DNA from 2 places in the Clostridium hominis genome. Region 1 is predicted to be linked to the other one. Evidence: predicted binding sites of a transcription regulator. Region 1 holds the regulator's gene; the other holds the start of a gene.
The links. The regulator HrcA, encoded in region 1, represses chaperone genes, less so after heat shock. The targets are predictions, from matches to a motif close to TGTTAGCACTCNNNNNNNNNGAGTGCTAACA.
Positions count from the first base shown of each region.

Region 2: htpG (molecular chaperone HtpG) is a predicted target of HrcA. The motif match lies at 2,896-2,926, and genes of this name have one in related genera.

Region 1 covers NZ_JACOOO010000052.1:85,598-90,327, forward strand. Annotated here, with positions in the region: gene dnaK (molecular chaperone DnaK) at 1-416, opposite strand, end outside; gene grpE (nucleotide exchange factor GrpE) at 485-1,078, opposite strand; gene hrcA (heat-inducible transcriptional repressor HrcA) at 1,098-2,129, opposite strand; gene hemW (radical SAM family heme chaperone HemW) at 2,317-3,447, opposite strand; gene H8S20_RS20260 (patatin-like phospholipase family protein) at 3,551-4,462, shown strand; gene lepA (translation elongation factor 4) at 4,508-4,730, opposite strand, start outside.
Region 2 covers NZ_JACOOO010000038.1:21,973-26,702, reverse strand. Annotated here, with positions in the region: gene H8S20_RS16150 (cupin domain-containing protein) at 278-832, opposite strand; gene htpG (molecular chaperone HtpG) at 991-2,862, opposite strand; gene H8S20_RS16140 (HD-GYP domain-containing protein) at 3,103-4,371, opposite strand.

The sequences.
Region 1 (4,730 bases):
AAACCAGCTATTCTTCCTGCATCTTTTGTTGCTTGTCTTTCAGCATCATTAAAATATGCAGGAACAGTGATAACTGCTTGAGTTACTGTTTCACCTAAGTAAGCCTCTGCATCAGCTTTGATTTTTTGAAGCACCATTGCTGATATTTCTTGTGGTGAATAAACTTTATCATCTATCTTAGTTTTGTGGTCTGTTCCCATTTCTCTTTTTATTGATATTATTGTATGATCTGGGTTTGTAATTGCTTGTCTTTTAGCAACTTGACCTACTAATCTTTCTCCACCTGCTTGAAAAGATACCACTGATGGAGTAGTTCTTGAACCTTCAGAGTTAGCAATAACTACTGGTTCTCCACCTTCCATAACAGCTACACATGAATTTGTTGTACCTAAGTCAATACCTATAATTTTTCCCATAATAATTTCCTCCTCGAAATCTATCTATAATTTAAAATCTTATTTGCTATTTTATCATTTTAAAATTGCTATTTAGCAACTGTCACCATTGAGACTCTTATTAATTTTTCGCCTCTTTTATATCCTTTTTGATATACTTGTGCAACATCATTAGTTTTTAAATTCTCATCTTCAACAACTTGAATTGCTTGATGGAAATTTGGATCAAATCCTGAAGTAGTATCTATTTCCTCAACACCTAATTTTTCTAAAGATGTTTTGAATCCTTTTATAGTCATCTCTATACCTTTTTTAAGATCTTCAACATTACCATCTACAGATATAGCTCTTTCAAGATTATCTAAAACAGGCACTAATTCCTTTAATACATCAACACACGCATCAGTATAAATACCCTCTTTTTCTTTGCTTGTTCTTTTTCTAAAATTATCATACTCAGCTGATAGTCTCATAAGTCTATCTTTTAATGTATTAAGCTCATTATCAAGTTTCTTCTTCTCATCTTTTAACTTTCTTACCATAGATAATGTATCCTCTTCATCACTTTCTTCCACTACTTCTTCTGTAGTGTCTTCTACTTCCTCAACTACTTCTTCAGTAGTCTCTTCATCTTTAACCTCTTCAAGAACTTCATCTTGTTCTAACTCTCTTTTCTCTTCCATTACTACACCTCAACAATCATTAATCAAGACTTTGATTTTTAAGACTTTTATTTAATTCCTTCATTACCTGAGCCATTATAGAAAGCACCTTAGAATAATTAATTCTTCTAGGTCCTATAAGCCCTATACTTCCTATTGCTCTTCCACCTAATGTATACTCTGCAGTTATTACAGAGCACTCTTTTGCTTCGGGAATATAATTTTCATCACCAATTCTTACAGTTATATCACCATCTGGCTCTAACAACTCTATTACACAATCTTTATTACTTATAAGTTGAATCATCTCTTTAGCTTTTTCAATATCGTTATATTCAGGATAATTAAATAGATTTGTAGTACCCTCTACTACTAATCCTTCCTTATCACTGCTATTTAAACTTTCATATAACGCTGGTAGTATAGCATTAAATAAATCATCAAATCCTGCCAATTCCTTTTTTAGTTCATTAATAACTTCTAGATTAATAGCTTCAATTGTTAAATTTTTTAATTTGCTATTTAAAACTTCATTAATTCTAGATAACTTATCACTAGGTGGCATATTGCTAATTTTAATTCTATGATTTTTAATAACTCCACTATCTGTAACAATAACTGAAATTAAGTTTGATTCATCTATTTTTATAAGCTGAATAGATTTAATATAGCTTCTCTTCATAGAAGGTGTTTGCACTATACATGTTAAATTTGTAAGTTCAGAAAGTAATAAGCAGGCTTCCTTTAATAATTTATCTACTTCATACATAGCAGAATTAATTATATATTCCTTAATCTTTAATTCTTCCTCTTTACTTAACTGAGCTTTTTCCATCAATCCATCAACATATAGTCTATATCCCTTACTAGAAGGTATTCTACCTGAAGATGTATGGGGTTGCTCTAAATAACCCATTTCTTCTAAATCCGCCATCTCATTCCTAATAGTTGCAGATCCTACTCCTAGGTCATACTTCTTAGCTATAGTTCTTGATCCAACAGGTTCACCTGTCATAATATAGTCATTAATGATGGCTTGTAATATTCTTATTTTTCTTTCATCAATAGCCATTACATCACTCCCATTGTTAGCACTCATTAATACCGAGTGCTAATGACTACATTATCAATATATTCTTATTTAGTTTTTTTGTCAATTTGATATTACGTTAAATTTTCAGAATATTTTTTGTAAGTTTTTATTTTTCCAAGTTTATCTCTTTTTTTCTTTATATTTCTTTAATTTACTTAGCATTTTATCATTTATCCAATATAAACTCTGCCATTACATTATTGGAGAAGTCCATTCCTCTTGGTGTTAAGTATATTCTATTATCTTCTCTTTTTAATAAGCCACTTTTAATATTTTTCTCTAAGACTTTCGCATATATACTATCTATAGGTTTATTAAATCTTTCCTCAAATTCCTTAACATCTATCCCTATATTCATTCTTAATCCCATAAATATAAACTCTTCTATTTCATCATCTTGTGAATTTTTATATTCCTCTTCATAAATTTCTAAACCTGAATTAATTCTACTTATATATTCTTCAATATCATCAATATTTTTAATTCTTACACCATTTATATACGAACTTGAAGCAGTTCCTAAACCTATATAATCCTTAAGCTGCCAATAAACCTTATTATGTTCACACTCTTTTCCTTCTAAACTATAATTAGATATTTCATACTGATGATATCCATATTCTTTTAAAATAGACTTTGTTAGGCTATCCATTCTTCTTTCCATCTCTTCAGTAGGAAGTTTTAATAATCCTTTTTCATATAAATTATAAAAAACCGTTCCTTCCTCTATTATTAAGCTATATGCCGATATATGATCTGGCTTTATCTCACATATAGTTTCTAATGTATTTTTCCAATCTTCCACAGTTTGATTTGGTAGCCCATACATTATATCTACATTTATATTTTTAAAGCCTACTTCCCTTGCTAAATTGAAATTTTCTAAAAATTCTTCATAACTATGAATACGACCTACTTCTTTTAATAAAGAATCTTTTGTTGATTGTAATCCAAAGCTTATTCTATTAACACCACCATTTTTCATAGCAACTAATTTATCTTTAAAAAGAACTCCCGGATTACATTCCATGCTAAATTCAATATCTTTATGTAGATTCAGGTTTTTAATCGCAGCTAATAACCTCTCTATTTGGTCTACTTCTAAATATGACGGTGTTCCTCCTCCAATAAAAATAGTTTTAATTATATAACCACTAGCTCTCATTTCAATTTCTTTAATAAGTGCATTAACATAATCTTCCTTAAACCTTTCTTTACCTGAATAAGAAGGAAAATCACAATAAAAGCATTTCTGCTTACAAAACGGAATATGTATGTATAAACTAATTTCTTTCATTTTTTTCATCTCTTTCATCTTTTATAATTTTTTCTATTTAAATTATCATATAAAAATTCTCTGAATAAAATAATATATATAAATTTTAAGGAGTAAATATTAATTGAAGAATTTTAAAATCCTATCTTTTGACGGTGGTGGGATAAAAGGTGCTCTTTCTACTAGAATACTTCTCAGAATAATTCAAAAATTCCCCACATTATTAGACGACATAGATTTATTTGCTGGCACCTCTACTGGCGCCTTAATTGCCCTCTCATTAGCTTACTCTAGAAATGCATATATAGTAGATAATCTTTATAATGAAGATAACGTAAAAAAGATATTTTCCAAAAGAAGACCGAATCTTTTAATTCCTAAATTTAGTCATAAAAACTTATTAAAAGAATTAAAAGCCTCTTTTCCTGAAGATTTAAAGCTAAAAGATCTAGATCCTTATGTATTTATTCCAACCTTTAGTACTACTGGATTAACATCAAATTCCTGGGAGCCTGTTTTTTTTAATAATTTAACTAATAATGAAACCTCTGAATTTTCTGTCATAGATGCTGCTCTCGCTAGCTCTGCTGCCCCTACATACTTTCCAGCACATAAAGGGTTTATCGATGGTGGTGTAGTTGTTAATAATCCAACTCCTATAGCTTCTTTCTTTGCGCTAAGTAAACTGGATTGTATAAAAAGTTCTAGTCAACTACGAATACTCTCTATAGGTACCGGTGATTATCCTAATAAAATAACATCTAACACCTCTAAATGGGGTATTATTCAATGGGCCTTTAATCCATTTAAAATGATTAAATCTCCTATTTTAACTATTCTTCTAGAAGGCTCTAGTTTAGTTGAGGATATATACTGCAAAGAATTATTTATGCAAAACTATTACAGGTTAAATCCTACTATTCCAGATCATATTGAAATGGATGATTATAAAAAAGTTTCTCTTTTAAAAAGTATTGCAGACTCTATTGATTTGACAGATCTTTATAAATATATAGAAGATATTTTTTATAGATAAAGAAAGAAGGAGCTGTGCAATTTGGCAACAGCTCCTTGTTATATATTAATCTACTTTTAATACAGCCATAAATGCTTCTTGTGGAACTTCAACAGAACCTACCTGTCTCATTCTCTTCTTACCTTCTTTTTGCTTTTCAAGAAGCTTCTTCTTTCTTGATATATCTCCACCATAACATTTAGCAAGAACGTCTTTTCTCATAGCCTTAACAGTTTCTCTTGCTATAACCTTAGACCCCACAGCAGCCTGAATTGGCACTTCAAACATT
Region 2 (4,730 bases), on a different contig from region 1:
ATTATGTTAAGTCTTACTTAACAATTTTAAGTTAATATTAACAGTAAATATGTTTTTTGTAAATATATATCGCTAAAAAAATTAAATAATACTTAACACAATCATTTCTAACATTATCTTATTATTCACCTTTATCAAACCAAGAATCTATCATTAGCTAATGCTTTTTATTGAACAATTATAGAAAAAACAAAAAGGAGCTTAATAGCCCCTTTTTTAGTATTTATAATTTTTTAACCGGCTTTTAGTTAAGTTATACTTAACACCATATAATAAATTAAAAGCTTGGTGGCGTTACTGCAAATATTACTTTTGCAAGTTTTGTATCTATATTTTCCCACTTATGATCTGTCATTGGAGGAATACGAATACTATCTCCTTCATCTAAAGTATATCTTAAACCTGCTACAATTATATCTACTCTTCCTTCAATTACATATGCTACCTCTTCACCTTTATGACTTTCTGCTTCCTCTACTGATTTACTGCTATTCGGAATTTCCATCATACAAAACTCTATTGTTCCTAAAGTATTTGGAACTAATAAATCATACCTTACATCACTTTGATTAGGGAAACCTATAGTTTTTCTATTATTTTTTCTTACAACTAACTCTTCTTTTTCAGCATCCTCTTTAAAAAAATAAAATAATGGAACATCTAGAGTGTTAGCTATAGATCTTAATGTATTTATTGATGGATTTACAAGACCACGTTCTATCTGACTTAACATAGAGGCTGTAATTCCTGATTTCTTTGATAACTCTCTTACACTAGTATTGCTTGCATTTCTAAAATCTTGAATTTTTTTACCTATGTTTAACTCTTCCATATTACTACCTCTATCTTTATATTTTTATATATTATAACATAATCACTTTCTATTTTATAGCATCTGGAGTAGTAGATAAATATTGAACAATAAAAAAATAACCTGACAGATAAATTTACCCATCAGGTTATTCTATATTTTAATAAACTTAATTTTTATTACTTCATTAACTTACAAATATTATTTGCAAATTCTACTGGATCTTCTACACTTAATCCTTCAACTAATAAAGCTTGGTTGTATAAAAGATTTGTATATAAATCAAACTTTTCTTTATCATTTTCAAAAGTTTCTTTTAGTGAGTTAAATACCTCATGATTTGGATTTATCTCAAGAACTTTATCTGCCTTTACACCTTCATTGTTTGGCATTGAATTAAGAACCTTTTCCATCTCAATTGAAAGTTCACCCTCTGAAGATAAGCATACAGGATGATTCTTTAATCTCTTAGAAACTTTTACTGCTTTAACCTTACCACTTAAAGCTTCTTTCATTGATTCAAATAATCCTTTATTCTCTTCAGTTATAGCTTCATCTTTTTCATCAGCCTCTATTCCTAAATCACCACTTGAAACTGATTTAAATTCCTTTTCTTTATAGTTCATAAGCATTTTAATAGCAAATTCATCTATCTCTTCAGTAAAGTATAATATTTCATATCCTTTATCTTTAACTAACTCTGTTTGAGGAAGCTTTTCTATTCTTTCATTTGAATCACCAACTGCATAGTAGATGTATTTTTGTTCTTCAGGCATTCTTTCTACATATTCACCTAAAGTAACCATTTTCTTTTCCTTTGAAGAATAGAACATTATTAAATCTTGTAGAGTTTCTTTATTAGCTCCAAATTCTTCATAAACTCCAAACTTTAATTGTCTTCCAAAAGTCTTGTAGAATTTATCATAGCTTTCTCTATCATTTTTAAGCATATTTTCTAACTCATTTTTAATCTTATTATTAATATTTTTAGCAATACGCTTTAATTGTCTATCATGTTGTAATAGTTCTCTTGAAATATTAAGAGATAAATCTTGTGAATCTACTATACCTTTTACAAATCCAAAGTAATCTGGTAATAAATCTCCACACTTCTCCATTATTAATACACCATTTGAATAAAGTTCTAAGCCTTTTTCATAGTCTTTAGTGTAATAGTTGAATGGTAAATTTTCTGGAATATAAAGAATTGAGTTATAGCTTACCATACCATCAACGCTTATATGAATATGTTTTAATGGTTTATCAAATCCAAATCTCTTTTCCATATAGAAGTTGTTATAATCTTCATCTGTAAGCTCACTTTTATTTCTTCTCCAGATTGGAACCATGCTGTTTACAGTTTCTTCTTCTTTATACTCTTCATAATCACTTTCTGAACCTTCTTTAAGCTTTGACTTAGTTACATCTAGCTTAATTGGATATCTTATAAAGTCTGAGTATTTTTTAATTAATGATTTTATTCTATATTCATTTAAATATTCATCAAAATTTTCATCTTCAGTGTTTTCTTTAAGATGTAATATTATATCTGTACCATATGAATCTTTTGTAGCATCCTCGATTGAATATCCTTCAACTCCTTCTGATTCCCATCTATAAGCTTTATCACTTCCAAAAGCTTTTGTTATTACAGTAACCTTATCTGCAACTAAAAATGCTGAGTAGAATCCTACACCAAATTGACCAATTATATCATATCCATCTTTTATTTGATTTTCTTCTTTAAACTTAAGAGATCCACTTTTTGCAATAGTTCCTAAGTTTTCTTCTAATTCTTCTTTAGTCATACCAATACCTGTATCAGATATTGTTAATGTTTTAGATTCTTTATCTTGTGTTATTTTAATAAAGTAATCTTCTTTATTAAATGTAAGTGTGCTATCACTTAAGCTTTTATAATAAATTTTATCAATAGCATCGCTTGCATTCGATATTAACTCTCTTAAAAATATCTCTCTATGTGTATAGATAGAGTTAATAACAATGTCTAATAATCTCTTTGATTCTGCTTTAAATTGCTTCTTTTCCAATTTAAATCTCCCCTTCTAATTTAAAGATATTTTTGTTAGCACTCTAACTCATCGAGTGCTAATCTTCAATTTCTGTTATATCACTATTTCAATTTATTGTCAACACATCTATATAGTCCTTCTTTTAAAGGAATACTTTCCTCATGCCCATCATTACACCTCTTTAGTCTTTAATAGTAAAAAAAGTATGTATCGACTTTTACATCAATACATACTTAACTAACATCCTTATCATCTCTTTTACTTAAGGATAAAACTTATTTTTTCAAAATATTCTAATAACTCTTTATACTCATTCATTAAATTTTTATATAATTTTAGTGTATTTTTCGTATTAGCTTTAACTCTTTTTTCAATATAGTCATAATTTTCAATTACTAATTTGCATATATCCTTGTCTATCTCATAATTAGATGCCATATTTGATAATATTGATATAACCTCATCCTTTGAAAACTCATCCTTATAACTTCTCTTTCCTATCAAAGCGCTTAATACATCTGCAACTGCTACTATTCTTGCTTCCTTTGATATATTATCACCCTTTAAACAAAATGGATATCCAGTTCCATTTAACTTCTCATGATGTAGTGTTGCTATATCTCGTATATCATCTATTCCCATATTACTTAAAATATTATATCCAACTATAGTATGACATTTTATTATCTCAAATTCCTCCTGAGTAAGCTTTCCCTTCTTTTCTAAGATATTTATTGGAATTGATAATTTTCCTATATCATGAAGCATAGATGCTATCTTGATTATTGTTGACTTATAATCATCTAATCCTAACATTTTAGATATTTGCCAGCTTATTTCTTCCACAGTTATAGTATGTACTACAGTAGATTCACTTCTAAAATCTATAGCATAATTTAACATCCTTGCATATGCAATTATTTCTCTTCTTGATAGCTCTCTTTTATCTAAAATTTCATATAACTCATTTAAATATGTATCAGTTTCTATTTTTTCTATTAAATCATATTCATTACATGCTTTTTTAAATAACTCTTTATGCTCTTCAAGTAGATCATTACTACTTTTATTTAATATTAACATAGGGTCTATTTTATTAAAATGCAATTGTAAAACTGCAATACTATCAGCTAAATTTAATATGAGTGCTTCTTTAGGAATCTTTACTTTAGCTGAATCATTAAAATCTTTAGGATACAAATGATGCCCTAATACTATATCTGCTAAATCTGATAGAGGTGAAAAATACTTTATAAATAAATATCCATATACAGAATGGTTCATTGGAATCTCTAAATCCATATCAACAATGTGATCTCTTTCCTCTATCTTATATACACCTATATCATGGAACACAGCTAATGTAATCATTCTTAAGATTTCTTCATCACTGTATCCTCCATGACATTTTAATAGCTTGTACATTATATATGCAACCTTTTCTCCATGACCTGCTAATCTGTCATCCATAGAATCTAATGTTCTCTGTATGACTATCACAATATCTTTTAAAGTTATCCTTTTCATACAAAAATCACTCCATAATTAATCTTTATTTTTTCCCTCTCCTACTTTATAATTTTTTTACCAATATTAAAAGATTACAAATTTAATTAATAATCTTTCATACTTAAAATTCTTTTTCCTTTTTATTGTTGCATTATAATTTGGTGCTGTATAAAATCTGTTTTCCATTATGATATGCTTCTAATCTTGAAACTTTTGCAGCTGTCATTATGGCCACTATTTTCCTTTTATTCACCTTTTTCCCTCTGATTATTTATTCCCCTCAGAAGTACATAAAAAAAGCTACCCAAAAAGAATAGCTTTGTAAACTTTAGTCCCTATAGCTTTGCGTATCTAGATTCCCTTAGATTTGCCTATTT